One region of the Saccharopolyspora hattusasensis genome, then DNA from elsewhere that is predicted to be linked to it. Evidence: riboswitches for the same ligand, from Rfam matches in the RefSeq annotation. Region 1 holds a riboswitch; each other region holds the start of a gene.
What was found. Region 1 has a riboswitch for glycine ahead of gcvT (glycine cleavage system aminomethyltransferase GcvT). Riboswitches for the same ligand answer to the same signal wherever they lie in the genome.

Region 1 (9,632 bases):
CGCAAGCTTGGTCAGCAGCATTGGGATCGGGCCGGGACGTTGTTGTGCAGGTGGGGTATCGGGGCCGTTCTGGTGGCCCGGTTCCTGCCCGTGGTCCGGACCTTGATGCCCGCTGCCGCCGGGTCCAGCGGGATGTCCTACGGGCGGTTCTTCGTCTCGTCGTTGGCTGGAGCTGTTGCTTGGTCCGCGACGCACGTGAGCATCGGATGGGCCGCCGGGGCTTCGGCCAAGTACATCGAGGAGATGTTGGGGCGGGCCAGTTGGGTTTTGATCGTGCTCGTCGTGGCCGTTGGGGTTGGGGTTTGGTTGCTTCGGCGGAACCGGGCGCGGCGGGCCGTTGTCGAGGAGGAGCGCGCCGGCGGTGAGCTGGCGGACGTTGAGTCCGCGGCTTGAGGGTCGTCGGTGAGGGGCACCCGGGTTGGGGGTGTCTCTTTCTTTTGGGGGTGAGGGCCCCGGTTTGGTGGGGGTGGGGGTTGGCCGGTTTGGCGGGTTTGGAGGGGTTGGGCGGGGTTGGGGTTGGCCGGTTTGGCGGGTTTGGAGGGGTTGGGCGGGGTTGGGGTTGGCCGGTTTGGTGGGGGTTGGGGCTTTTGGGGTTCTGTTGTAGGTGGCCATCCCCGTGTCGGTGGAGTGTGGGGGCTGCGGGCCGGAGGTCAAGCCCGGCCTTCGGCCGCCCCTTCGGGGGTGAACGGCTTGACATCCGTCCCGCAGCCCCTGTTCGGCTTTGTGTCACGGGGATGGCCAGGAGTGGTCTGGCGGGGTGGGGCTTTGCGTTGCGGGGTGGCGGGGTACTGGGGGTGGCTTGGGGTGGGGGTGGTGGTGATCGCTGCGTTCCCGAGGTGGTCCGTGCGTGGTTTTCGGGGCTGTAGCGCATGAAATCGCTCACGATGCTCGTGCGGGGTGCGGGGTGCGGGGTGCGGGGTGCGGGGTGCGGGGTGCGGGGTGCGGGGTGCGGGGTGCGGGGTGCGGGGTGCGGGGTTCGGGGGTTCGTCTCGGTTGGGCATTCGGCTTGGGGTGGGGGTGGTGGTGATCGCTGCGTTCCCGAGGTGGTCCGTGCGTGGTTTTCGGGGCTGTAGCGCATGAAATCGCTCACGATGCTCGTGCTGGTGGTGTGGTGGTGGGTGGGTGGCGCCTTCGGCGTGCCCTGGTTTTCGGTGCTGTGTCGTGGTTTTCGGTGGTTTCGCTTCCGCTCGGGTTGGGTTTTTGGGCTTTGGGGCGGGTGTTTCACCTGATCAAGTGACCATAAAAGACGTGCGAACAGGCGTTCTAATGCGGGAGAATACTTGGTATGACACCGCTGTTGAACACCCAGGATCCGGCCGTCGGCACCGCTGGTGCCCGGTCGGCGGTGTCGTGCACGGATGCTGAACTCGCCGCCCGTATCCGTGAACTGGAGGAGGGGATGCGGGTGTTGATGATGGAGCAGTTGCTGTGCATCGCCGAAGCCGACCACCGTGGTGTGTATGCCGAGTTGGGGTTCCGGTCGACGCAGGTGTGGCTGCAGGGGCTGCTCAACATCGATGCGCGTGATGCGAAAACCCGGGTCAAGGTCGCCCGCAATGTTGAGGACCGGCAGAGCTTGTATGGCGAGGTCATGCCCGCCGACCTACCCGAGACCGCCGCGGCTTTGGCCGAGGGTGCGATCGGGTTGGAGCATGCGCGGGTGATCGTGGACGGGGTCCGTCGCCTGCCGGAGTATGCCCGCTGCCATCAGGTCGGTGAGGTCGAATCAACCCTGGCCGGGTATGCGCGGATGATGACGCCTCGTGAGCTGGAGAAGCTCGCCGAGCGCATCCGCTATCTGCTGGACCAGGACGGCGCCTACGACGACGAGGAAGACCAGCACGAGTCACGGGAGCTGCACTACACCGTTGCCCGGGACGGGATGACCGTCGTCAAAGCCCGCCTCGACCGCGAGACCGGCGCGAAGTTCGCAGCGCTGATGCAGCCGCTGGCCGCTCCCCGTCCGGAGGTGGAGGGGGAGAAGGACCCGCGCACGGTGGGGCAGCGCAACGCCGACGGGTTCGCCGCGATCCTGGACCTGGCGCTGGATCATGACAGGGTTCCGCGCACGGGTGGGCAGCGCCCGCACCTGACGATCTCTATCGATTTCGAGGATTTGAAGAAGGGGCTCGGGTTCGTCGCCGCCGAGACCGGTATGCCCGGGACCCTCAACACCGAACGGGCCATCACCGCCGAGAACGCCCGACGGATCGCCTGCGATGCCGAGGTGTTGCCGATGGTCCTCGACGGGGACGGGCTCCCGCTGGACGTGGGCCGGGCGAAGCGGACCGCGCCCGCCCATCTGCGCGCGGCGTTGCTGCAGCGGGACGGGGTGTGCGCGTTCCCGGGGTGCGACCGGCCGCCGGGAACCCCGGAAGCACATCACCTCGCCCACTGGGCCGACGGTGGAGCCACCGAGCTGGGCAACATGGTGATGCTCTGCGGTCACCACCACCGGACCCTGCACAACCAGCGATGGGAAATCACCATGCGCGGTGGGCGACCCGCGTTCATCCCACCACCCACAGTGGACCCCAAACGAACACCACGACCAGGTGGCAGAGCGCTACCCGCCCAGCACCGCGAATACCTCCGGGACCTCATCCCCGCACCACGGGGCCCGGCGGGCGATTCGTGACGCTCAGATTGGGGTGGTGGCGCGTTGGGTTCATGCGACTCCAGGCCATGACCCGGTTCGTCAACTGCGCGTGACTTCGCTCCGCGGCTGCTTGTTGCGCGCGGCCAGGTAGCCGATCACCAACGCGATCGCGAGCACGGGTGTGATGTACAGCGCGATGCGCGTTTCGGCGTCGAAGGCCAGCAGGACCACGACGAACGCGAGGAAGGCCAGCACCACGTAGTTCGAGTACGGTGCGAGCGGCATCCGGAACGGTGCGGCCTGGAGTTCGCCGCGGGCGACCTTGCGCCGGTAGCCCAGGTGCGCGATCAAGATCATCGCCCAGGTGAAGATGGCACCGGCGGTGCTGGCGCTGGTGATGTAGGTGAACGCCTGCTCCGGCACGAAGTAGTTGAGCACCACGCCGATCAGCATCGCGCCGAACGTGACGCCGATGGCCCGTGAGGGCACCGCCCGGCCGCTGAGCACCCCCACCGAGCGCGGCGCCTGGCTGTCCTCGGACAGCGTGCGCAGCATCCGCGCGGTGGAGTAGATGCCGCTGTTGCACGACGACAGCGCCGCGGTGGTGACCACGAAGTTGATCACACCGGCCGCCGCCGGGATACCGATCAGGGTGAACGCTTGCACGAACGGGCTACCGCTGGTCGGGAACTGGAACCACGGGACCAGCGCGGTCAGCGCGGTTAGCGCGCCCACGTAGAAGATCAGGATCCGCCACATCACCGAGTTGATCGCCCGCGGCAGCACCTTTTGCGGGTTCTTGCTCTCGCTGGCGGTCTGGCCGACCATCTCGACGCCGACGAAGGCGAACATGACGATCTGGAACGCCAGCAGCGACGAGGCCATGCCGTTGGGGAACAGCCCGCCGTGGGACCAAATGTTGCTCAGCGCCGCGGTGTCGCCAAGGTCGCTGAAGCCGAACACCAGGATCGCCGCGGCCAGCACGATCAGCCCGATGATGGCCAGCACCTTGATGAGGGCGAACCAGAACTCGAACTCGCCGAAGAGCTTCACCGCGATCAGGTTCACCCCGCTGAGCACGATCAGTGCTCCCAGCGCGGGGATCCACTGCGGGATCGTCGGGAACCAGAACTGGAAGTACTTGCCGACAGCGGTGATCTCGGCCATGCCGGTGACGATCCACACCAGCCAGTAGCCCCAGCCGACCGCGAACTTCGCCCACGGGCCGACGAATTCGCCCGCGTACTCCGCGAACGACCCGCTGACCGGTCGGTACATCAACAGCTCGCCGAGCGCCCGCATCACGAAGAAGATCATCAGCCCGGCGATGGCGTAGATCAGGATCAGGCCGGGGCCGACCTGGTGCAGGGCCTTGCCTGAACCGAGGAACAGGCCGACCCCGATCGCCCCGCCGATCGCGATCATGTTGATGTGCCGGGAACTCAGATCCTTCCGGTACTCCTCGGCCACTGGTTGGCTCATCGAAGTGGACCCCTTACTCGCCAGCGTGTTTCGCCGAAACTGCGCAGATAATCCGGCATCCGGCGAGGGCCCGCAAGGGGGGTTGAACCAGTTGGAATACGGCCTTTTCCCGTTCCATCATGGTCCACTTAGGATCGAAAACAGGAAGAACGCCGCTTTTCGGTCATCGTGGCCGAAATGCGGCGTTCTTCTCCTGGCAAAGCTTTCCGATCAGAGGTTCGGGTAGAGGGGGTGTTTGGCGGCGAGGGCTTCGACGCGGGCCCGGAGCTTGCCGCTGGCGGCTTCGTCGAAGCCGGGCTTGAGTGCCTCGGCGATGATGTCGGCGACCTCGGTGAAGTCGTCCTTGCCGAAGCCGCGGGTGGCCAGGGCCGGGGTGCCGATGCGCAGGCCGGAGGTCACCATCGGCGGCCGCGGGTCGTTGGGCACCGCGTTGCGGTTGACCGTGATGCCGATCTCGTGCAGCCGGTCCTCGGCCTGCTTGCCGTCCAGCTCGGAGTCGCGCAGGTCCACCAGCACCAGGTGCACGTCGGTGCCGCCGGAGACCAGCTGCACACCGGCCTTGGCGGCGTCGTCGGCCAGCAGCCGCTCGGCCAGGATCTGCGCGCCCTCCACGGTGCGGCGCTGCCGGTCGGCGAACTCCTCATCGGCGGCGATCTTGAACGCCACCGCCTTGCCGGCGATCACGTGCTCCAGCGGCCCGCCCTGCTGGCCGGGGAACACCGCCGAGTTGAACTTCTTGGTGAACTCCGAGTCCGAGGACAGGATCACGCCACCGCGCGGGCCGCCCAGGGTCTTGTGCGTGGTGGTGGTGACGACGTGCGCGTGCGGCACCGGGTTCGGGTGCAGCCCGGCGGCAACCAGACCGGCGAAGTGCGCCATGTCGACCATCAGGTACGCGCCGACCTCGTCGGCGATCTCGCGGAACCGCTTGAAGTCCAGCTGCCGCGGGTACGCCGACCAGCCGGCGATGATCAGCTGCGGCTTGTTCTCCCGCGCCAGCCGGGCGACCTCGTCCATGTCCACGCGGTGGTCGTCGGCGCGCACGTGGTAGGGCACCACGTTGTAGAGCTTGCCGGAGAAGTTGATCCGCATGCCGTGCGTGAGGTGACCGCCGTGGGCCAGGTCCAGGCCCATGATCGTGTCGCCGGGCTTGAGCAGCGCAAACATCGCCGCCGCGTTGGCCTGCGCCCCGGAGTGCGGCTGCACGTTGGCGTAGGAGGCCCCGAAGAGCTCCTTGACGCGGTCGATGGCCAACTGCTCGACGACGTCGACGTGCTCGCAGCCACCGTAGTAGCGGCGCCCCGGGTAGCCCTCGGCGTACTTGTTGGTCAGCACCGAGCCCTGCGCCTCCAGGACCGCCTGCGGTGCGAAGTTCTCCGAAGCGATCATCTCCAGCGTGGTCTGCTGGCGGTTGAGCTCGGCGCCGACCGCCGCCGCCACCTCGGGATCCACCGCGGCCAGCTGGTCATTGAACAGGTCCGGTGTCGACATGGTGTTGCCTCCTGGTTCGATCTCGTCAGGCATTGCGGCGGTAGAACGGCAGCTCGACGACCTGCACCGCGACGTTGTTGCCGCGGATGTCGACCTGCAGTTGGGTGCCGGGTTCGCTGTGGTCGCGGTCGACGTAGGCCATGCCGATCGGGTGGCCGAGGGTCGGCGACGGGGCACCGCTGGTCACGACGCCGATCTCGGCGCCGTCGGCGTCCAGCACGCGGTAGCCGTGCCGGGGCGCCCGGCGCTGGTCGGTGCTCAGCCCGACCAGTGTGCGCTCGGTGGGCTTCTCCGCGGCGGCGGCCAGCGCGTCCTTGCCGACGAAGTCGCCGGGCTTGTCCAGCTTGACCACCCGGCCGAGGCTGGCTTGGAAGGGCGTGAGGTCGGCGGACAGCTCGTTGCCGTACAGCGGCATGCCCGCCTCCAGCCGCAGCGTGTCGCGGCAGGACAACCCGGCGGGCTGCAGGCCGTGCTGCGCGCCGGACTCGGTCAGCGCCTGCCAGACGGCCTCCGCGTCGCCGGGCGCGGTGAACAGCTCGAAGCCGTCCTCGCCGGTGTAGCCGGTACGCGCCAGCAGCACGTCCTTGCCTGCGACCTGGCTGCGGTAGCCCGCGTAGTACTTGACCTCGGCGAGGTCGGTGTCGGTCAGCGGGGCGAGGATGGCGACCGCGTTCGGGCCCTGCACGGCGATCAGCGCGTAGTCGTCGGAGACGTCCTGGTGCTCGGCGTCGAAGCCGCCGAGCCGCTCGGCCAGTTCGGCGGAGACCACGGCGGCGTTCGCCGCGTTGGCCACGACCAGGAACTCCTGCTCGCCGAGCCGGTAGACGATCAGGTCGTCCAGCACGCCGCCGGTGGCGTTGCAGATCATCGTGTAGCGGGCGCGGCCGGGCTTGATCGCGGAGGCGTTCGCGACCAACGCGTAGTCCAGCGCCTCGGCGGCCTGCGGGCCGCTGATCCGGATCTCACCCATGTGGGTTAGGTCGAACAGGCCGGCGCTGTTGCGCACCGCGTTGTGCTCGGCGGTGTCGCCGGAGTAGCGCAGCGGCATCCGCCAACCGGCGAACTCGGTGAATGTCGCCCCGAGGGCTTCGTGTACTCGGTGCAAGGGCGTCTGTCGTGGCGACGACATGGTGCGACTCCTCCTGGTGGGCGCCGGTCGGCAGTCGAGGGCCGGTCAGCTCACTGCGCCCAACCTTATCGGGGACACCTCGACCCCGACCTGCGCGGGCTTGCGCTGGTCGGGCGGTCTCCCCGGAGTCATTGGCCTGAGAGTTTCGCCACCCCGCGAGGGGCGGCTTGCACCGTGGGCGAGAAGCGCGTTGCTCCTGCTTTTCTCCGTGTTCGCCTGGTGCCGTGCGGTGCCGGTGCCTGAGAGTTTGCTGGGGAGTATTGCTCCTTCGGCGCTCCGGTCTCCCGAGGTTGCTCGGGGGCCGGAGTCTCTCCCGCACGACGTCATCGGCGCGGTATTCGGTTGTGCGAACGCCGACGCTACGAACTGAACGTGACCCAGTCAACCGGGCGGGTAGGACCGGGCCGTCGGGGCGTCGGAAGGCGCCGTGACGGCGGCGCGCGCGGTGCGTGCCGCGTTTGCGCGGTTGTCGCCGGACGAACTGATCGACATGCTCTCCGAGGAGTTCCCCTGGGTGGCCCTGCTGCCGTCCGGTGAACGCTCCGAGTTCTCCCTGGACTTCGCTCAAACCTTCCGTGCTTCCGCGGAACTCGGCTCTTGGGCTCCACTCACTCTGTTTCCGGGCTCGTTTTGCGCAGCGGTGCGGGATACGCCACGTCGGGGCTGTCCTCGCGAGAAGACCTCTGCCCGTTTTGTCGGTAGCCTGGTGACAGCCGTGACTCCGAACCGCCGGGAGCGACGATGTCTCTGTTCAAGAAGGTCGCCGACTTCGCCAGCAGCCCGCAGGGCCGCAAGGTGATCGACCAGGCCAAGAAGTACGCCACCGACCCGAAGAACAAGGAGAAGATCGACCAGGTCAAGAACAAGTTCTTCGGCAAGGGCGGCAAGGGCCACTGACCGAAAACCCCGACGAAGGCCCCCGGTGCCCGCTAGAACCCAAGAACCCCAGGCGCCGGGGGTCTTCTCGTGCCCCAAGGGCATGTGGTATCAGCGGATACCACGCGATACCATGCCGGAATGGCCACGACTCTGCGGCTTAACGACGACGACAACGCGAAGCTCCGCGATGTAGCCGAGCGAGAGGGCCGGTCGATGCACGAGATCGCGGTGGCAGCGCTGCGCGAGTACTTTGCCCGCCACGAGGAGTTCCGGGCGAACCAGGTGCGCCGATTCCTCGCGGAAGATGCTGAGCTGCTGGAGTTGCTGTCCCGGTGACGCACTAGTGGTGGGCAGCGCGTACGTCGCCGGGACGTTCGACACTAAGGCCGCTGAGCTGCTCTACGTCGCCGGGCTGATCGCCCGCGGGCACCCCGTGATCACCGTGGACCTGTCCACCGCGGGTGGGAGTTCCGACGCCGACGTGTCGGCCGCCGAGGTCGCCGCGCACCACCCGGACGGGGCCGACGCGGTGTTCACCGGCGAGCGGGGATCGGCCGTCACCGCGATGGCCGCGGCGTTCGAGCGGTTCCTGGTCGCGCAGGACGTCGACGGGGTCATCGGGCTCGGCGGCTCGGGCGGCACCGCGCTGATCACGCCCGCGATGCGCGCGCTGCCGGTCGGCGTGCCCAAGGTCATGGTGTCCACAGTGGCCTCCGGCGACGTTTCGCCCTACGTGGACGCCACCGACATCGCGATGTTCCCGTCGGTCACCGATGTCGCCGGGCTGAACCGGATTTCCCGCCAGGTATTGGGAAACGCCGCGCACGCGCTGCTGGGCGCGGTGACCCACCCGTTGCCAGCGGCCGAGGACAAGCCCGCCGTCGCGCTGTCCATGTTCGGCGTCACCACGCCGTGCGTGACCGCGGTAGCCGAGCAGTTGGCCGCCGACCACGACCCGCTGGTGTTCCACGCGACCGGAACCGGCGGTCGGGCCATGGAGAAGCTCGTCGACGACGGCCTGGTGCGCGCCGTCCTGGACATCACCACCACCGAGGTCTGCGACCTGATCGCCGGCGGCGTGATGAGCGCGGGGGAGCAGCGCCTGGACGCCATCGCCCGGACCAGAGTGCCCTACGTCGGCTCGTGCGGCGCCCTGGACATGGTGAACTTCGGCGCGCTGGAAACCGTTCCGCCGCAGTACCGGGACCGCAACCTGTACGTGCACAACCCGCAGGTCACGCTGATGCGCACGTCCGCAGGGGAGTGCCGCCGGATCGCGGAGTTCATCGCAGGCAAGCTCAACGCCTGCGACGGCCCGGTGCGGTTCCTGCTCCCGGCCGGCGGAGTGTCCATGTTGGACTCACCGGGGCAGCCTTTCTGCGATCCCGGCGCGGACGCGGTCCTCTTCGAGACGCTGGAGAGCCGGGTGCGGCAGACCGCCGACCGGCGCGTCGAGCGGGTGCCGCACAACATCAACAATCCGGAGTTCGCCGCCGCGCTGGTCGCGGCGTTCCGGGAGATCACCGGATCCGCCGAGCGAACCAGGCAGGAGGCACGATGAGCCGATTCGACCGCGCCGGACTGATGCGCCGGTTCCGCGCCAAGGCCGAGCGCGGTGAGCCGATCGTCGGCGGCGGCGCGGGCACCGGCCTGTCCGCCAAGTGCGAAGAGGCCGGCGGCATCGACCTGATCGTCATCTACAACTCGGGCCGCTACCGGATGGCCGGGCGCGGTTCGCTGGCCGGGCTGCTGGCCTACGGAAACGCCAACGACGTCGTGGTGGAGATGGCCCGCGAGGTGCTGCCGGTGGTGCGGCACACCCCGGTGCTGGCCGGCGTCAACGGCACCGACCCGTTCATGCTGCGCGACCGGTTCCTCCGCGAGCTGCGCGACCTCGGGTTCGCCGGGATCCAGAACTTCCCGACCGTCGGGCTCATCGACGGCACCTTCCGGGCGAACCTGGAGGAGACCGGAATGGGCTACGGCCTGGAGGTCGAACTCGTCGCCGCCGCGCGCGAAGCCGACCTGCTGACCACTCCGTACGTGTTCTCC
Region 2 (9,632 bases), 700 kb from region 1:
CGCGGCGGCGGTCGCGTACCTGGCCGGCGAGGGCGGTCGCAACATCACCGGCACCGGCATCCTCGTCGACGCCGGCGCCAACGCCTGACGGCGGCGTGCGTTCACCTTCTGGAACAAGGGAAGCAGCAATGGCTTGGGTCATCCTCGTCGTAGCGGGCCTGCTGGAGATCGTCTGGTCGTTGGCGTTGAAGCACGCCGAAGGCCTGACCCGGGTGTGGCCGGCGGTGCTGGGCATCGCCGTCGCCATGATCAGCCTCGGCATGCTTTCGGTGGCGCTGAAGGAGCTGCCGGTCGGCAGCGCCTACGCGATCTGGGTCGGCATCGGCACCGTCGGCGTCGCTGCAGTGGGGATGGTCTTCCTGAGCGAACCCATGACGGTGTCCAGGCTGGCTTTCCTCGGGCTGATCGTGGTCGGCATAGCCGGACTCAAGTTCGTGGAAGGCTGATCGCGAAGACCGTGAGAACTCGCTTTGCTTAGCGGTGCAGGTGGCGTCCCCCCTGCGGGAATTACAGACGCCGCCTGGCCTCCGGGAGCCCCGGCTTACGTATGACCAATACGCGGCTTCGCGGACTGGCCTCGCCAAGAACCCCGACGGGGTGGGCACAGTCTGAGAACCCGCGGCGGTGCAAGTTGCTTAGTTGCGCTAAGCGGCTTCGCCGTTTCAAAGGCAAGAACCCGCCCTGTCGCAGGCATGCTGCCTACAGCAAATCGACCACTGCAGACACTTAAATTCTCCGCTCCCCTACAGGAGATGCCGCCTCGCCCAGCGCGAGGCGGCATCGTCGCTTCGCTGCTCCCGAGAACACGTGATGTCGCGGCGGGGGTGGCCAAGCATCCTGGGATCCGGCTGCCGCCAGGAGAGCCAGACGACGGCATCGGCTGGAGGAGCGGGAAATGGCTGAGCACAAGAGGTAACTGGACACATCGCGGTGATCGGCGCCGGGGTACTCGGGCTGTCCACCACGGACGGCCTGCTGCGGCGCGGCGCCGACGTGCAGTGCTTCGACGGCAGGCGCGCCCCGGGTCGGGGCAATCCGGCGGGCGATGATCGAGACGCTGGCCGGCTCGGTCGGCGACCACATCGTCGCCAACGACATCCACAGCCTGCTGGTGCTGGACAACGGCACGGTCGAGTTCCAGAAGGCCGATGCGATCTACCACGCGCGGCACGTCGTGCTCTGCGCCGGCGTCGACACGCCGCGCCTGGTCGCCCGCCTCGGCTGGGACGACGAAGGCCGGTGACAGGAAGGTTCCCATCCTCACGAACCCGGGCCGGCCTGGTCGCCCGCCTCGGCTGGGACGACGAAGGCCGGTGACAGGAAGGTTCCCATCCTCACGAACCCGGGCCGAGTCGTGACAGGAAAGTTCCCATGCTCCCGCGGCAGAGCTCTCCGGCGGCCCGGCGGTGACAGGAAGGTTCCCATCCTCGCACCAACGGGCACGCCGATGCCGACGGCAGAAGGACTCCACCGCTGGCATCTGGACACGTTCACCGCACACCAGGTGACAGGAAAGTTCCCATGCTCACGTGGCAGAGCTCTCCGGCGGATGGTGGCAGGAAGGTTCCCGTGCTCGCGCTGGTCGCGCGGCAGGGTCAGCATTCGATGACGTTGACGGCGAGGCCGCCGCGGGCCGTCTCCTTGTACTTGACCTTCATGTCCCGGCCGGTCTCCCGCATCGTCTTGATCACCTTGTCCAGCGAAACGAAATGGCTGCCGTCGCCGCGCAACGCCATCCGCGCAGCCGTGATCGCCTTCACCGACGCGACCGCGTTGCGCTCGATGCACGGAATCTGCACCAACCCACCGATCGGGTCGCAGGTCAACCCGAGGTTGTGCTCCATCGCGATCTCCGCGGCGTTCTCCACCTGTCTCGGCGTTCCACCCAGCACCTCAGCGAGACCGGCAGCAGCCATCGAACACGCGGAACCCACCTCGCCCTGACAACCGACCTCCGCACCCGAAATCGACGCGTTCTCCTTGAACAACACGCCGACCGCACCCGCCGCCAGCAGGAACCGCACGACACCAGCATCATCCACGCCGGGCGCGAACCGCGTGTAGTAATGCAGGACCGCAGGAACGATCCCGGCCGCACCGTTGGTCGGCGCGGTCACCACCCGCCCACCAGCCGCGTTCTCCTCGTTGACCGCGAGCGCGAACAGCGTGACCCACTCCAGCGGATCGTCGCGCTCGGTCAACGAAGCCGCCAGCTCCGCCGCCCGACGACGGACCTTCAGCCCACCGGGCAGCTCACCGGAGTTGCGGCAGCCGTTGTCAACGCATTCACGCATGACCTGCCAGATACCGAGCAACTCCTTGTGCACGGCATCCTCACCACGCCAGGACAACTCGTTCGCCAGCATCACACCGCTGATCGGCAGCCCTGACTCCTCGGTCCGCGCGAGCAGTTCCACACCCGTGCGGAACGGGTACCGCACCGCGGTCTCGTCCGGTTTGATCCGATCAGTGCCGGTAGCGTCCTCGTCGACGACGAAGCCACCGCCCACCGAGTAGAACACCGCGCTGTCCAGCTCGGCATCATCGGCACCGAACGCGGCGAAGCGCATCCCGTTGGGATGCAACGGCAACGACTTGCGCCGGTGCATGACCAAGTCACGGTCCACGATGAACCGGATCTCCTGCACCCCATCCAAACGCAACCGGCCGGACTCACGGATCTCGGTGACCCGGCCCTCCACCGCCGCCGGATCAACAGTCTCCGGACTGTGCCCCTCCAAACCCAGCAGCACAGCTTTCGGACTACCGTGCCCATGCCCGGTCGCACCCAACGACCCGAACAACTCCGCCTTGATCCGCTCGACCTGCGGCAACCGGCCCGCGCTGTGCAACCGCTGCACGAACAACCGCGCCGCGCGCATCGGACCAACCGTGTGCGAACTGGACGGCCCAATACCCACCGAAAACAGGTCGAAGACGCTGATCGCCATTGACCGCCTCCTACCTCGCTTGGCCCGTTACTCCGCGATCAGCTCGGCGTACTGCTCAGCGGTGAGCAGCGAACCGGTGCTGGTCGGGCGCACTTCGAGCAGCCATCCGTCGCCGAACGGCTCCGCGTTGAGCAGCGCCGGGTCGTCCACGACGGACTCGTTGAGCGCCACGACTTCGCCGGTCACCGGGGCGAACAGGTCACTGACGGACTTTGTGGACTCCAGTTCCCCGCAGGCCTGGCCCGCTTCGATCTTGTCGCCCACCTCGGGAAGCTGCACGTAGACGATGTCGCCGAGCGCGTCCGCGGCGTGCTGGGTGATGCCGATGCGGACCAGCTCGTCGCGGTCCTCGATCCACTCGTGCTCTTCGGAATAACGCAGGTGCGCAGGCAGGGACATGTCGGGAGGCTCCAAGGCAGTCGGGGGGCACTCGTGCCCGTGGTGGCTGGGCCTCCCCCTCTGTTGCGGAACCTGAGAGCTTCGCCGCGGGCCTCGCGGCTTGCACCGTGGGTGGAGCGTCGATGAGACGCACGCTTTCCAGAGTTGCCTCGCCCGAACGGTCATGGGTGCCTGAGAGTTTGTGGGGAGTCTTGCTCCTTCGGCGCCCTGGGGGCTCGGCGTGAGCTCGCAGGGTCTCTCCCGCACGGGGTCGAGGGCCGGTATGCGATTGTCGGTGTGCTCAGCAACGATAAACGGGCCAGTCCTGGTGTCAATGCCCTCCCCCACAACGCACGGAGGCGGCCCGAGGTATTCAGGAGGCCGGTGATGCTGGACATCCGGGCACTGGTCGAGCGGGTCGGCCCCACACTGCTGCGGACCGTGGTCGCCCCGGAACCGATCGTGTGCGTCGGGGACGTCGTCATCGCCGAACCCGATCAGCCGCCGACGGCGGCGGGCGGCGACCTCGTGTTGGGCGTGGCCATCCCGGACCGCGAGCACGCGGTGGCGTTGACGAGGGATTGCGGCGCGAAGGGTGCCGCGGCGGTGCTTCTCAAACCGCCGATTTCGGCGGACGACGCGGTGGCCGCGGCAGCCCGGGACGCCGGGGTGGCGCTGGTCGAGGTCCGCCCTGGCACGGCGTGGGCGCAGTTGGTGTGGCTGATCCGTGCCGCGCTGGCCGGGACCGAGATCGAGGAGGCCGACGCGTCCAGCACCGGGGTCGGGGACCTGTTCCGGCTCGCCGACGCGGTGGCGGACGTGGTGGACGCGCCGGTCACCATCGAGGACGCGCGCTCCCAGGTCCTGGCCTACTCCGCCCGGCAGGACCTCACCGACCCGGCGCGGATCTCGACGATCATGGGCCGGCGGCAGCCCGACGACGTGCTCGCCAAGTTCCGCGCCCGCGGCACGTTCCGCCAGCTCAGCAAGGGCAGTTCGGCGATCTTCGTGCCCGCCCAGCAGGACGGCACCCTGCCCCGGCTGGTGGTGCCGATCCGGATGGGCGGTGAACTGCTCGGCTCGATGTGGGCTGTGGTCCCCGGCGAGGTTTCCGAAGAACGCTCCACCGCGTTCGCCGACACCGCACCGCTGGTCGCGCTGCAACTGCTGCGGTGGCGTGCGGTGGCGGACGCGGAGCGCCGCCGATCCGCCGAGCAGGTGCGGCTGCTGCTGGAGGGCGGCGAAGGCTGGCGGGCGGCAGCGAACGAGCTAGCGGTGCCCGCCGAAGCGCACCGGGTCGTCGCCATCGAAATGCCCCCGTCCGCCAGCCCCGCGGAAGGGCACCGGTTGGCGATGTGGGAATGGATCACGCGCGGAATCGGGCGGCGCCCGCTGGTCACCGAGATCGGCACCATGCTCTACGCGCTGGTGCCAGACCGGGGGCGCGCGGGCGGCTGGCCGGATCTGCGGGCAGCGCTCACGTCCCACGACGTTTCGCCGCGCCCGCTGATCGCGGTGGGCACCGCGGTGGCGGTCGCCGAGCTGCCCCAGTCGCGGTCGCAAGCCGAGGAGCTGATCAGCTTGCTGCGCACCGGCCAACTGCAGCAACGGGTGGCGGTGTACGAGGAGAACTGGCATCTGCTGGTGCTCAGCCGGATGGCCGGTGCGGCGACCGACGCCGGTATCGGTGCCCTCGGCCCGCTACCGGTGCTGCGCGAGCACGACCGAACGCAGGGCACCGAATACCTGGCCACGCTCCACGCGTGGCTGCGCCACCCCGGCGATCCCCGGCAGGCGAGCCGCGAGTTGCGCGTGCACCCGAACACTTTCCGGTACCGGATGAAGCGGCTCACCCAACTCGTGGAAGTCGACCTCGAAGACCCCAACGTCCGCTCCGCGCTGTTCGCGCAGCTGCTCGCCGACCGATGGGCGCAGCACGGCTGACAGCAAGGGAACCTTCCTGTCACCCAAGGCCAAGCGAGCTCGCCCAGGGCTCGAACAAGGGAACCTTCCTGTCACAGCCGGGCGGCAGAGCCCCTCGGTGACGTGCGCAAGGGAACCTTCCTGTCATTCGTGGCAGGACGGTTCCCTTGCTTTCGCCGGGCTGCCGGTCGGTTGCGAGGAAGGGAACCTTCCTGCCATGTCCGCCGTCCGTGCCCCCGTCCGTGCCCCCGTCCGCGCGCTGGATCGGCGCTCCACGGGCTTTGTGCTGCGAGCACAAAGCGCGCGGGGCAATCTCATTCGGCGGGAATGATGCGCCCCCCGCAGTGGCAGCGGATTGTTGTGCGCAACAGGAGACGAAAGGATTCCGCCGTGAAGATCGCAGTGCCGCGCGAGATCAAGAACAACGAGTACCGGGTCGCGATCACACCTGCGGGCGTGCACGAGCTGACCACCCGCGGCCACGACGTTTTCGTGGAGACGAACGCCGGCGCGGGCTCTTCGATCCCCGACGAGGACTACCTCGCGGCCGGCGCGAAGGTGCTGCCCACCGCCGAGGAGGTGTGGGCGGAAGGCCAGCTGGTACTCAAGGTCAAGGAGCCGATCGCCGAGGAGTACCCGCGGCTGCGCCGGGACCAGGTCTTGTTCACCTATCTGCACCTGGCGGCTTCCGCCGAGCTGACCGACGCGATGCTGAAGTCCGGGGTCACCGGTATCGCCTACGAGACGGTGCAGACCGCCAACGGCAGCCTGCCGCTGCTGGCGCCGATGAGCGAGGTCGCCGGGCGTCTCGCCCCGCAGGTCGGCGCCTATTCGCTGATGCGCCCCAGCGGTGGCCGCGGCGTGCTGCCGGGCGGTGTTCCCGGCGTGCACCCGGCGCGGGTCGTGGTGATCGGCGGTGGCGTCGCTGGCCTCAACGCCGCGCGCGTCGCGATGGGCATGGGTGCTGATGTCGAGCTGCTCGACACCAATGTCGACAAGCTCCGCGAGATCGACCGCGACTTCCACGGCCAAATCCGCACCGTGACGTCCAACCGGTACTCGGTGGAGCAGGCGGTGCGGGCCGCGGACCTGGTCATCGGTGCCGTGCTGATCCCGGGTGCGAAGGCGCCGAAGCTGGTGTCCAACCACCTGGTGTCTGAGATGAAGCAGGGCAGCGTGCTGGTGGACATCGCCATCGATCAGGGCGGCTGCTTCGCCGACTCTCACCCGACCACGCACGACGACCCGACGTACCGGGTGCACAACTCGGTGTTCTACTGCGTGGCCAACATGCCGGGCGCGGTGCCGAACACGTCGACGCACGCGCTCACCAACGTCACGCTGCCGTACGTGCTGCGCATCGCCGACCAGGGCTGGCAGCAGGCCTGCCGCGCGGACGCCGCGCTGGCCGGTGGCCTCAACACCCACGACGGCAAGCTGGTCAACGAGCCGGTCGCCGAGGCGCACGGCCTCACCAGCACCCCGCTCAGCAGCGTCCTGGGCTGATCGCACTGGGAGCAAGGGAACCTTCCTGCCACGAATGGCAGGAAGGTTCCCTTGCTCCCAACAGCTTCGAATGCCCGCTGGCTTGGAAGTCGTCGCAACAGGATCCGGGACACCGTTCAGTCGCACGAACAGACTCAGACCACCGAAAGAGTGACGGGCTCAAACAGCCGAACGGGGCGGCCCGCTCAACCAGCCTGGGGGTCACCGGGAGCAGGCCGCCACCGTCAGTGTAGGCCACGATCGCCCATTTGCCGACGACGCGGGCCGCCGCATGGCCGCCAATTTCAAGCCGAACCGATAACCACTCGACGGGGTGAGCATCCAGTGGTGTCCGTACAGGCGTGCGCCCCGACTGCCGACGTCACCCAATGGAGTCGGCGGGGCACCCGTTCCCGCGATCCCTGTCGGCAGCACCGACGCACTCGAAAACGACGGTGGGAGACGACGTGACAGACGCGCGTTGCGAAGAGCTGTCCTCGATCGGCTCGACCTCACAACCGCGGACGACACCCCCGAAGTGCTGCTGCCCCTCGCCCGCACCCAGCTCTACCTGCTCACCTCCTACCTGCTCACCTCCGCGCCCTGCTCGACGAACACGATCCGGACGAGGCCGGCAGGTGCCGTTCCTGCCAGGGCGCGCCGCGCAGCCGACCGTGGCCGTGCACCGTGTGGCTGACGGCGCACCGGCAGCATCATCGATGATCATTGCGGGCAGCCCGCGCACGCCTGCGGCACCGGTCTGGAAACGCTGCGACGGAATCTGCGGCGCAGGTCGGAGGATTGACACGAAGGACGTCGAAGTCATCCCCGACCCGATCGTCTCCTCGACAGGTCCCGGGCCCGAGCGATTGGGACACCAACGAGTTCATCCGCCCCGGCATGACCACCTCGCACCCACCCCCACGCCGCCGCCGCTCACTCCTATGACGATCGGCCACCTCGAAACGGGTTAGGCAGGGTCTACCGGGCGTCCGTGATCGACCGGTCCATCCGCTGGCCTGAGGGCTCCTCGCCCCCACCGGATCCGCCGCGGGCCGCTGATAACAACCTGGGAAAACTAAGGCTCCGCGCCTGAGCACACGTCGTTGTCCGGCAGGATGGTCACCGACGGCTGAACGGGTGACGGATGGAGGGACGCGTGCACGACGGCAGTGGCCGGCTCATTGTGCAGGGACTCAGCAAGAGCTTCGGCCCGGTCAACGCGGTGCAGGACCTGGACTTCACGGTGCGGCCCGGCTCGGTGACCGGGTTCCTGGGGCCCAACGGGTCGGGCAAGACGACCACGTTGCGGATGCTCCTCGGCCTGGTCACGCCGACTGCGGGCACGGCCACGATCAATGGCCTGCCGTTCCACCAGCTGCCGAACCCGGCGACCGTGGTCGGAGCCGTGCTGGACGCGCAGAGCTTCCACCCGGGCCGCACCGCGCGCCAGCACCTTCGGTGCTACGCCGCCGCGATGAAGGTACCGGACGCGCAGGTGGACCGGGCTCTCGAACTCGTCGGGCTGAGCGCCGCCGCGAAGCGCAAGGCGGGCACGTTCTCGCTGGGCATGCGGCAGCGGCTGGCGTTGGCCACCGCGCTGCTCGGCGACCCGCAGGTGCTGGTGCTGGACGAGCCGGCCAACGGGCTGGACCCGGAGGGCATCGCCTGGCTGCGGAACTTCCTGAAGGCCTTCGCCGCGAGCGGTCGAACGGTGCTGATGTCCAGCCACTTCCTACGGGAGATCGAACACACCGTGGACCAGCTGGTGATCATCAGCCGCGGGCGCTGCGTCTTCGACGGCCACCTCGATCAGCTCCGCGCCGCGCAACGCTCCCGGGCGCTCGTGCAGGCCGCCGACCCCAGCAAGCTCGTCGACAAGCTGCAGGAAGCGGGGTACAGCATCGAATACCTCCCGGACGGCCGGATCGCCGTGACCGGCTCCGACTCCCGCGCGGTCGCGGACCTCGCGCTGGAGGCCGGGGTCGCGCTGTACGGGATGCAGGACGAGCGGATCGGCCTGGAGCAGCTGTTCTTCCAGCTCACCAACGGCCAGTACAACGGCGTCCAGCAGCACGGCGCGCAGTGGTCTGCCCCGAGCGGCCAAGGATTCGGGGGGAATGCCTGATGAGCGGGCTCGTCAAGGCGGAGTTCCGCAAGATCTTCAGCACCAGCCTGTGGTGGGCGCTGCTCATCCCGGTGGCGCTGCTCGGTTTCGGCGCGGGCTGGTTGGGCAGCTCCATCGTCGCGCTCATCGACGCGGTGGAGCAGTTCGACCGGGCGGTGCCTCTCGGGCTGCTTTCGGTGTCGATGTCGACGAACTTCAGCACGATCTTCGCGGCGCTCTTCGGCGCGATGGCCTTTGCCGGCGAGTTCCGGAACAAGAGCATCACCACGACCTATCTCACAAGTAACCCGCGTAGTGCGGTGCTGGTGGCGAAGCTGATCGCCTGCTCGGGCGTCGGTCTCCTCTACGGCCTCGCGAATGTGCTCTTCGCGAGCGTCGGGGGCTTGGTGGGCGCGGGCCGGGACTTCGGCGGTTTCGGCAGCCTGGGCGACTGGCTCAGCGTCGGCGCGGCGGCGGTGCTCGCGATGGTGCTGTGGACGCTGCTAGGCGTGGGCTTCGGCGCGCTGGTCGCGAACGCTGTGCTCGCGATCATCGTGCCGCTGGTCTACAAGTTCATGGTCGAGTTCATCCTCTCGCTGAGCTTGATCGAATCCCCCGCCGCCGGTATCAGCCCCTACTTGCCCGGGACGGCGGGGAACGGCATCGTCGCGAACCTCGCGGTGCCGCTGTTCGTCACCGCGGTGGCGGGACCCGACGAGCCGAACACACCGCGGGCGGCCTTCGAGTTCCTGCACCTCTTTTTCGGCGGCAGCTACGGCCACCCGTGG
Region 3 (9,632 bases), 1.6 Mb from region 1:
CCACGCTTGAGGATGCCGTCCTCGCTGGTAACCACGAGGTACTTATAACACGTTCGAGCAGTCGGTCACAACTGGTTACCTCAGGGCCGGGACCCGTGAGCACTTTTCGGTGCTATAGCACCGAAAAGTGCTCACGGATTTTTGGTAGTTCGCGATGCGAATCACCGGTTCGTTCGGTGGTAAATTGGATGAATGGGCAAGACCTCAGGTGAGGCGATGGGGGTCGTCACCGCGCTGGTACGTTCCGCTTTCCTCGTGAATGCCGTGTACGCCGAGTCGAGTCGCGAATACGGGCTGACACCGCAGCAAGGGCAGCTGCTGTGCGTGCTGATGGCGCAGCCGTACGGCATGGGCGAGCTGGGCGCGATGCTGGGACTGGCGAAATCGAGTCTCACCGGTCTGGTGGACCGGACCGCCCAGCGCGGCCTAGTCCAGCGCGAGGCGGATCCGGAGGACGCGCGCGCGGTCCAGGTCGCCCTCACCGCAGAGGGCCGCGATCTCGTCGACGAGTTCTACGCCGAGACCTGCCGCAGGATCGAAAGGCTGCCGGCCGGCCTCAGCGACACCGACCGCAGCGCACTCGCGGACCTGCTGGGCAAGGTGGTGCTGGAAAACGAGGTGCCGGTGGTCTTCCTGGAGCCCGCCCCGGCCATGCACCAGCGCTGAGGACGCCAAGCGATCCCAGAAAGCCGGTCACCGCGGAACGCGGGAACAGCAACGGGCGGCGAGGTCAGGTAATCCGGAAGCCGTAAGGCAGTTCGAGGCGGTGCGCGGCCAGCAGTTCGGCGTCGGCCAGCAGTTCCGCGGTGGGACCGTCCGCGACCACCGTGCCGTGGTCGATCAGCACGCTGCGCGGGCACAGCTGCAACGCGTACGGCAGGTCGTGGGTGACCATGAGCATCGTGCCGCCCCAGGCCAGCAGCACCTCGGCTAGTTCGCGCCGGGCCACCGGTTCAAGGTTCGACGACGGCTCGTCCAGCACCAGCAGCTCCGGCTGGCACGCGAGCACCGCGGCCAGCGCGACCCGCTTGCGCTGACCACCGGAGAGGTGCAGCGGCGAGCGGTCAGCGTGTTCGGCCATGCCCACCGCGTCGAGAGCCGACCGGACGCGTTCCGCCAACGCCTCGCCGCGTTCCCCGAAGTTCGCCGGGCCGAACGCGACGTCCTCCCGCACGGTCGGCATGAACAACTGGTCGTCGGGGTCCTGGAACACCAGCCCGACGCGGCGGCGGATCTCCTTCAAGTTCCGCGAATCCACCGGCAGTCCACCGACGTGGATGCTGCCCGACTCGGCGCGCAGCACGCCGTTGAGGTGCAGCGTCATGGTCGTCTTGCCCGCGCCGTTGGGGCCGAGCACCGCGACCCGCTCCCCCCGTTCGACGCGCAGGTCCACCCCGGTCAGCGCGCGGTGGCCGTCCGGGTAGCGGAACGCCAACCCGGAAACCTCCAGCGCCGGAGCGGAATCCGACTCGGCGGTGCGCTCCGGCAATGATTCGGTCAGGCGGTCCACAAGGCGACTCCCAGCACGACTGCGGCGACGGCCGGTGGCGCCATGCCCAGCCACCACGCCGCCGATGATGTCCGGCGCGATTCTCCCAGCTCGGGCATCGCACCCTGCCAACCCCGTGACACCATCGCCAGGTGCACGCGCTCGCCGCGCTCGTAGGACCGGATAAACAGGCTCCCGATCCCGCGCGCGGTCGCGCCGATCTGCCACAGGAACCGCGGATCGTGGCCGCGGCAGATCCGCGCGACCCGCATCCGCTTGGCCTCGGCGACGATCACCTCGGCGTAGCGCAGCATCAGCGTGATGATGGTGATCAGCAGCCTGGGCGCGCGCAGGCGCTGCAGGCCGACCACCAGCTCCCGGGGCGCGGTCGTGGCGGCCAGCAGCAGCGAGGTGGCCAGCCCGAGCGTGCCCTTCGCCAAGATGTTCCAGCCCGCCAGCAGCCCCTCGGTGGACAGCGCGAAACCCGCCACCTCCGTCGTCGCGCCGCCCGCGGTGAACGGCAGCACCAACGCGAGCACCACGAACGGCACCTCGATCAGCAGGCGACTGGCCAGCCAGCGCGGCGGAACCCTGGCCACCAGCACCAGCCCCGACAGCAGCCCGGCATACCCGCCGAAAGCCCAGAACACCTCGCGCGGCGTCGCCACCACGCACAGCACCATCAGGAAAGCCGCCACGATCTTGACCTCGGGCGGCAGGCGGTGCGGCGCCGAATCGCCGGGCAGGTGCAGCGCGCCGGCGTGGCCGGCACCCATCGCTACTCGCCTCCGGTCCGGCGACGCAGGCCCCAGAACAAACCACCCGCGGCACCGAGCGTGACCACCGCGCCGATCACGCCGGCCACCCCGGTCCAGCGGTCATCGCCACCGACGGCGTAATCCGCCAGCGGACCGCTGGCCAGCGCGTGGTCCTGGGCGTGCTGCGCGATGCACTGGCCGTCCAACCGCTCGCCCTGGTCGGTCTCGACCACGGTGCAGCCGCGCTGGGTGACCGCGTCCAGGCCGTCCGGGTCGGAATCCGCGAAGTAGGCGACCCCGCCCGCGATGACGAGGATGAACAGGCCGAAGACCAACAGGAAACTCCGACGCGGCGCACTCATCGCACGTTCTCCTTCGTCTGCTTCCCGATGCGCAACAGGTGGACCAGGTCCGGTCTGGCGGCTGCCACCGCACCCACCGTGGCGGCCGTGATCATGCCCTCTCCAATGCCGATGAGGCAGTGCACCCCGACCACCGCGAGCGCAGCGGTGCCCGTGCCGTAACCGGCGGCGCCGCCGAGCGCGTACTCGATGACGAAGCCGCCGGAGGCGGCGACGGTGTTCACCCAGGCCGCGACGAAGGCAGTCACCAGCAACCCGGCGCGGCTGCGCAGCGCGAGGCGGCGCAGCGCGAGCGCGACAAGGTAGCCGACGGCGGTGCCGATCAGCGCCATGTTGGTGATGTTCGCGCCCAGCATGGTCAGCCCGCCGTCGGCGAACAGCAGCGCCTGCACCACGAGCACGATCGCCACGCACAGCGCGCCGACCCACGGCCCGGCCAAGATCGCCGCCAGCGCCCCGCCGAGCAGGTGCCCGCTGACGCCGGGCAGCACCGGGAAGTTGATCATCTGCGCGGCGAAGACGAACGCGGCCACCAGCCCGGCCATCGGCGCCGTCCGGTCGTCCAGGTCGGCCCGCGCCTTGGCCAGCGCGACCGCCAGCCCGGCGATCGCCACGACCGCGAACAGCAGCGCCGTCTGCGCGTTCAGCAGCCCGTCACTCATGTGCATGGCGAGCGTGGTGGTCTGCACGACGCATTCCCTCCCAACCTGAGCAGTTGCGCATCGAGAGTAGTTGCCGCAATACCGCTATCACCAGTGTCTGGCAGGAGTCCTAGATCGCAGTTCGGCGCAAAAAACCGTCGACCCGGGCAAAACACCCGGGCCGACGGTTCAAGTCCCTTCGGTCAGTCGCGAACGGCCAGCGCCAGTTCACCGTTGGCGTCCTGCTCGGCGTCCAACACCTTGTCGCCGAGCAGCGTCGCGACCTGCGATTCGAGGAACACCCGCACGCCGGATTCCTCGATCACCTCGTCGCCGGCCTGCGGTTGGTCGGCGATCGACGCCTGCAGGCCCTGCTCAGCCGGCGCGATGCGCAGGCCGGAACCTTCCGGAGAGTCGCCGCCGACGAGGACGAGCTTGATGACCTCCGCCGCGCTCTCACTGATGGTGAGCATTGCTCCACTTCCTCTCGGAGCCGGTCAGGTGACCGGGCCACCGTGTCACCCCGCCCACACCGCACGCAAACCGAACCCGACCGGACGTGTCGCACCCACCCCGAACACGGAGGCGCCCCCGGCCGCAACGGCGGACCGGAGGCGCTCCCACCAACGGACGTCCCTCACGACTGGTAGGCGTCCAGGGGCGGGCAGGAGCAGACCAGGTTGCGGTCGCCGCGGGCCCCATCGATGCGGCGCACCGGCGGCCACACCTTCACCACATCGGTGCCCAGCGGGTAGGCCGCCTCCTCGCGGGAGTACGCGTGGTCCCAGTCCTTAGCCAGTGAGGCCGCCGTGTGCGGGGCGCCCACCAGCGGGTTGTCGTCGGCCGGCCACTGCCCGGCGACGACCTTGTCGATCTCCGCGCGGATGGCGATCATCGCCTCGCAGAAGCGGTCCAGCTCCGCCAGGTTCTCGCTCTCGGTCGGCTCGACCATCAGCGTCCCGGCCACCGGGAAAGACATCGTCGGCGCGTGGATGCCGTAGTCGGCCAGCCGCTTGGCGACGTCGTCGACGGTGATTCCGCTGGTCTTGCTGATCTGCCGCAGGTCAAGGATGCACTCGTGCGCCACGAAGCCGCCTTTGCCGGTGTAGAGCACCGGGAAGTAGGTGTTCAGGCGGCGGGCGACGTAGTTGGCGGCGGCCACCGCGGTCAGCGTCGCGCGGCGCAGGCCGTCGGCACCCATCATCCGCACGTACGCCCAGGAGATCGGCAGGATCGAGGCGCTGCCCCACGGCGCGGCGCTGATCGGGCCGACGCCGGAGACCGGTCCGGCTGCGGGCTGCATCGGGTGGTTCGGCAGGAACGGCGCCAGGTGCTCGCGCACGCCGATCGGGCCGACGCCCGGCCCGCCACCGCCGTGCGGGATGCAGAACGTCTTGTGCAGGTTCAGGTGCGAGACGTCGGAACCGAACTTGCCCATCCGCGCCAGGCCGATCAGGGCGTTGAGGTTCGCCCCGTCGACGTACACCTGGCCGCCCGCGTCGTGCACCAGGCCGCACACCTCGCGCACGGTGTCCTCGTACACGCCGTGCGTGGACGGGTAGGTGATCATGATCGCGGCGAGGTCGTCGGCGTGCTCGGTGACCAGCTCGCGCAGGTGCTCCAGCTCGATGTTTCCGGTGTCGTCGCAGCGGACCACGATCACCCGCATCCCGGCCATCACGGCGCTGGCGGCGTTGGTGCCGTGCGCGCTCGCCGGGATCAGGCACAGGTCCCGGTCGGCGGCACCACGGCTGCGGTGGTAGGCCCGAATCGCCAGCAGCCCGGCGAACTCGCCCTGACTACCGGCGTTCGGCTGCAGGCTCACCGCGTCGTAGCCGGTGACCTCCGCCAACCAGGTCTCCAGGTCCTTGACGATCGACAGCAGACCCTCGGCGTCCTGCGCGGGCGCGAACGGGTGCAGCGAACCGAACTCCGGCCAGGTGATCGGCTCCATCTCGGCCGTCGCGTTGAGCTTCATGGTGCACGAGCCCAGCGGGATCATGCTGCGGTCCAGCGCGATGTCCTTGTCCGACAGCTGCCGCAGGTAGCGCAGCAGCGAGGTCTCGGAGCGGTGGGTGTGGAACACCGGGTGCGTCAGGTACTCCGAGGTGCGCTCCAGCGCCGCGGGCAGCGCGTCCGGCGTCTCGATGTCGAGTTCGTCGGCGTCGCCGACGGTGACGCCGAAGGCCTGCCACACCGCCGCCAGGTGCGCCCGCGTGGTGGTCTCGTCGCAGCTGATGCCGACGTGGTCGGCGTCCACCCGGCGCAGGTTGATGCCGACCCGGCGGGCCGTGGCGACAACGTCGTCGGCCTTGCCCGGCACCCTCGCGACGACGGTGTCGAAGAACTCCCGGTGCAGCACCTCGACCCCGCCGCGGCGCAGCTGCTCGGCGAGCACGGCGGCCATCCGGTGCGCGCGGGTCGCGATCGACCGCAGCCCGGCGGGGCCGTGGTACACGGCATACATCGACGCCACGACGGCCAGCAGGACCTGCGCGGTGCAGATGTTGCTGGTGGCCTTCTCGCGGCGGATGTGCTGTTCGCGGGTCTGCAGCGCCAGCCGGTAGGCCTGGTTGCCGTCGGCGTCGACGCTCACGCCGACCAACCGGCCCGGCAGCTGCCGTTCGAGTCCCTTGGCCACGGCCATGAATCCGGCGTGCGGGCCGCCGAAGCCCATCGGCACCCCGAATCGCTGGGTGCTGCCGACCACCACGTCCGCGCCGATCTCGCCGGGCGAGCGCAGCAGCGTCAGCGCCAGCAGGTCGGCCGCGACGACGACCTTGGCGCCGCGCCGGTGCACCTCGGCGATGATCTGCTCCTGGTCGCGCACCGCACCGGAGGCACCCGGGTAGGACAGCAGCGCGCCGAAGAACTCGTCCTCCGGCAGCGCCTGCGCGCCAGCGGACAGGTCGGCGACGACGATCTCGATGCCCAGCGGCTCCGCGCGGGTCTCGATCACCGCGATGGTCTGCGGCAGCGTGTCGGCGTCCACCACGAACCGCGGCGACTTCGACCGGCCCGCGCGGCGCACCAGCGTCATGCCCTCGGCCGCCGCGGTGGACTCGTCGAGCATCGACGCGTTGGCCACCGGCACCCCGGCCAGGTCGGCCACCATCGTCTGGAAGTTCAGCAGCGCTTCGAGCCGACCCTGCGAGATCTCCGGCTGGTACGGGGTGTAGGCGGTGTACCAGGCCGGGCTCTCCAGCACGTTGCGCAGGATCACCGGCGGCGTGACCGTGCCGTAGTAGCCCAGCCCGATCATCTCGGCGTGCGGGCGACAGCGGCGCGCGAGCTCGCGCAGCTCGGCCAGCGCCTCGGACTCGGTGGCCGGCTCGGGCAGCGCCAGCTGCAGGTCGCCTTCCCGGATGGTGTCCGGCACGGCGTTCTGACCCAGCTCCTCCAACGAGCCGACGCCGATCACGTCGAGCATGCGGGCAAGCTCGGCCGGCATCGGCCCGACGTGCCGGTCGGCGAACGGCGTTCCGTGCTCCAGGGCGGCCAGTGGAATGCGATCGTGGGTCACGTCGGTCATCGCCAAACCTCAATTGTCGCGGCGGGCAAAGGGCGGCAGAACAGCCGGAACTGCTCTGCTCTCCCCCTCTGTCACTGTCCGCGAAGCGAACGCCTGAGAGCTTCACCCGGGAACCGGGCTTGCACCGTCGGCGGGATGCGCCACAGCCGTGGTGCATCCTCTTTCCAGAGGCATCTCGCCCGTGCGGTCCAGGTGGCCTGAGAGGTTGGCGGGGAGGTTTGCTCCTTCGGCGCCGACCACGGCCGAAGCCGGGCCGGACTCTCCCGCACGGGGTCGGCGATGTGCCGCAGCTTACCCGACCAGGGGGTCGAGCGGACCCGTGATGTCACCGGCCGCACACCACCGGCCGGGGCCGGCCGCGATCAGCCCGTTTCAGCCTGCCGGTCGCGCCGGCGGCGGGACAATTCGTCGTCGACCAGCGGCACCAGCTCGCCGCCGTCGGCCCGCTCGGCCGGGAAGTCGTGGATGGTGCCGCTGATCTCGCGCATCGCGCCGCTGACGGCGATGCCGAACACCCCTTGGCCACCTTGCAGCAGGTCGACCACCTCCTCGGCAGAGGTGCACTCGTAGACCGTCGTCCCGTCGCTGAACAGCGTGAGCCGGGCCAGGTCCTGCACGCCTCGGTTGCGCAGGTGGTCCACCGCGACCCGGATGTTGTGCAGCGAAACCCCGGTGTCCAGCAGTCGCTTGACCACCTTGAGCACCAGGATGTCCTTGAACGAGTAGAGGCGCTGCGAGCCCGAGCCGGCGGCGCTGCGGATGGACGGGCCGACCAGCTTGGTGCGCGCCCAGTAGTCCAACTGGCGGTAGGTGATGCCGGCGATCTGGCAGGCGGCCGGACCCCGGTAGCCGACCAGCTCGTCCGGCATTGCGGCGTCGGGGAACAGCTCGCCCTGCTCCGCGGCAGCATCCCGGTTGGGCGCTTCCTCGACCACGCCTGCCTCCCCTCGTCCGGCACGAAGCCGACGACGACGATCACCAGCGCCCGGACCGTCGCGATCCGGGGCCGCGAACACCGCCCAGCGACCGAATCACACCGGGGCAATTCGCGTAAGTTCGACGGTATGCCTGCCCCGCGGGGAGGTCAACGCGACGCGCGGGCCCCGGACGACCCGGCCCCCGCCCGCAGCGCGCGGACAGGGGCCGGGAGGTCTCGTCGGGTCGATCGGCAGGCTCAGGTGTCCGCGCCGCGGAAGTCCTCCGGCGACACGGAGTCGAGGAACTCGCGGAACTTCTCGACCTCGTCCTCCTGCTCGTCCGGGATGATCAGCCCGGCCTCGTCCAGCACCGATTCGTCGGCGTGGATCGGCACCCCGATGCGCAGTGCCAGCGCCACCGAGTCGCTCGGCCGCGCCGAGACCCGCACATCCCCGTCGAACACCAGCTCGGCGAAGAAGGTGCCGTCCTGGAGATCGGTGATCCGCACCTGTTCAAGGTCGCGTCCCAGGGCCCCAATGACGTCCTTCAGCAGGTCGTGAGTCAGGGGTCTCTGCGGCCGCACACCCTGCTGCTCGAGTGCGATGGCGGTCGCCTCGACCGAGCCGATCCAGATCGGCAGGTAACGCTCGCCGTGCGCCTCGCGCAACAGCAGAATCGGCTGGTTTGCTGGTAGTTCAACTCGCACGCCGACGACGCGCATCTCGCTGCTCATCGTCACATCGCCTCCTCCAGCGCGCCGAAGCGTGACATCCCCGTCGAGGATCGCGCACCGACGCCTCCGACGCTACCCGCGTTGCGGCGGACACGCCCATCCCTTAGCGGTCTGGTCGACCACCGAATTCGCGGCCTTCCTGCCGGTGCATCTGGCCCGAACCACAGGCTGAGCTCCTTATCGAGCATTACCAGCACGATACACCGCCCACCGCCCCGTTGGGCCGGTGGAAAGAGGACCGCTGCAACGTGGAAACCGGTTGCGACGTCGGGAAATTCCCCGCGCGAGGATGCAGTTGATCTCGGCTGCGCAGTACCTTGACGCGCTAGCGGGGCGACGCCGCTTCGGCGTCGCCCCGCTGGCGGGTCGACAAGTCGTTCCCAGGGCGTCCTCAGCGGGCGCCTGGGCCCCCATCGATCGGACCAGTAAGGAATACCAGGCGGAACTTCCCGATCTGCACCTCGTCACCGTTGGCGAGCACCGAGGTGTCCACCGGTTCCCGGTTGACGTAGGTACCGTTCAGGCTGCCGACGTCTACGACCACGAAGTCGTTGCCTTCGCGCCGGAACTCGGCGTGCCGACGGGAAACCGTGACGTCGTCGAGGAAGATGTCGCTGTCGGGGTGTCGTCCCGCGCTGGTGGTCTCCCGGTCCAGCAGGAATCGCGACCCCGCGTTGGGGCCGCGCTTCACCACCAGCAGGGCGGACCCTGCGGGCAGCGCATCGACCCCGGATGCGGATGCGGATGCGGATGCGGCGGCGGGCTCCGGGGACGCACTCTCGGTGCTTTCCGGCTCCGAGAGGAAGGGCCTGAAGACCGAGGTGGTCTCCGGTGACTGCTCCGGCGGAACATCGCCGTGCCCGGGGAATTGGCTCACCTGAGCTCTCCTCTACGCGGATAGATCGTGCCAAGTATGTACCCAACGTACAGTGCAGGTACAAGCACGGAACGCGGGACTCCCGACATCTTCCTCCCGGACCCCGACAGTCCGACGATCTTGCCTGGTCGGATCAGGATTCGGTCAGCTTCTGGTAGGCCTGGGCGTCGAGCAGGGCGTCCAGCTGGGCCGGGTCGGCGAGCTTGAGCTCGACCATCCAGCCGCCCCCCAGCGGTGCCGAATTGACCAGCTCCGGTTCGTCTTCCAGCTGGTCGTTGCGGGCCACCACCTCGCCGCTCACCGGGGCGTAGATCTCGGAGAC

Region 2: linked by a shared signal. The riboswitch ahead of gcvH (glycine cleavage system protein GcvH) and the one ahead of gcvT (glycine cleavage system aminomethyltransferase GcvT) in region 1 are both predicted to bind glycine.
Region 3: linked by a shared signal. The riboswitch ahead of gcvP (aminomethyl-transferring glycine dehydrogenase) and the one ahead of gcvT (glycine cleavage system aminomethyltransferase GcvT) in region 1 are both predicted to bind glycine.

What each region holds. Positions count from the first base shown of each region.
Region 1 is NZ_JBPCDC010000001.1:2,399,094-2,408,725, reverse strand. It holds gene ACRXBZ_RS10575 (DedA family protein) at 1-393, shown strand, start outside; gene ACRXBZ_RS10570 (HNH endonuclease signature motif containing protein) at 1,286-2,638, shown strand; gene ACRXBZ_RS10565 (amino acid permease) at 2,699-4,081, opposite strand; gene glyA (serine hydroxymethyltransferase) at 4,292-5,572, opposite strand; gene gcvT (glycine cleavage system aminomethyltransferase GcvT) at 5,598-6,701, opposite strand; glycine riboswitch at 6,817-6,918, opposite strand; glycine riboswitch at 6,919-7,027, opposite strand; gene ACRXBZ_RS10550 (hypothetical protein) at 7,443-7,598, shown strand; gene ACRXBZ_RS10545 (ribbon-helix-helix domain-containing protein) at 7,719-7,916, shown strand; gene ACRXBZ_RS10540 (Tm-1-like ATP-binding domain-containing protein) at 7,927-9,141, shown strand; gene ACRXBZ_RS10535 (phosphoenolpyruvate hydrolase family protein) at 9,138-9,632, shown strand, end outside.
Region 2 is NZ_JBPCDC010000001.1:3,101,058-3,110,689, forward strand. It holds gene ACRXBZ_RS14045 (SDR family NAD(P)-dependent oxidoreductase) at 1-88, shown strand, start outside; gene ACRXBZ_RS14050 (DMT family transporter) at 129-446, shown strand; gene ACRXBZ_RS14055 (hypothetical protein) at 1,046-1,243, shown strand; gene ACRXBZ_RS14060 (L-serine ammonia-lyase) at 1,596-2,951, opposite strand; gene gcvH (glycine cleavage system protein GcvH) at 2,979-3,350, opposite strand; glycine riboswitch at 3,401-3,498, opposite strand; glycine riboswitch at 3,499-3,603, opposite strand; gene ACRXBZ_RS14070 (PucR family transcriptional regulator) at 3,717-5,273, shown strand; gene ald (alanine dehydrogenase) at 5,643-6,758, shown strand; gene ACRXBZ_RS14080 (hypothetical protein) at 7,219-7,434, shown strand; gene ACRXBZ_RS14085 (ABC transporter ATP-binding protein) at 7,897-8,865, shown strand; gene ACRXBZ_RS14090 (ABC transporter permease) at 8,865-9,632, shown strand, end outside.
Region 3 is NZ_JBPCDC010000001.1:777,353-786,984, forward strand. It holds gene ACRXBZ_RS03665 (winged helix-turn-helix transcriptional regulator) at 1-35, opposite strand, end outside; gene ACRXBZ_RS03670 (MarR family winged helix-turn-helix transcriptional regulator) at 193-666, shown strand; gene ACRXBZ_RS03675 (energy-coupling factor ABC transporter ATP-binding protein) at 731-1,510, opposite strand; gene cbiQ (cobalt ECF transporter T component CbiQ) at 1,498-2,265, opposite strand; gene ACRXBZ_RS03685 (PDGLE domain-containing protein) at 2,268-2,609, opposite strand; gene ACRXBZ_RS03690 (energy-coupling factor ABC transporter permease) at 2,606-3,277, opposite strand; gene ACRXBZ_RS03695 (HesB/YadR/YfhF-family protein) at 3,454-3,723, opposite strand; gene gcvP (aminomethyl-transferring glycine dehydrogenase) at 3,888-6,782, opposite strand; glycine riboswitch at 6,957-7,058, opposite strand; gene ACRXBZ_RS03705 (MerR family transcriptional regulator) at 7,145-7,717, opposite strand; gene ACRXBZ_RS03710 (bifunctional nuclease family protein) at 7,957-8,433, opposite strand; gene garA (glycogen accumulation regulator GarA) at 8,825-9,310, opposite strand; gene gcvH (glycine cleavage system protein GcvH) at 9,444-9,632, opposite strand, start outside.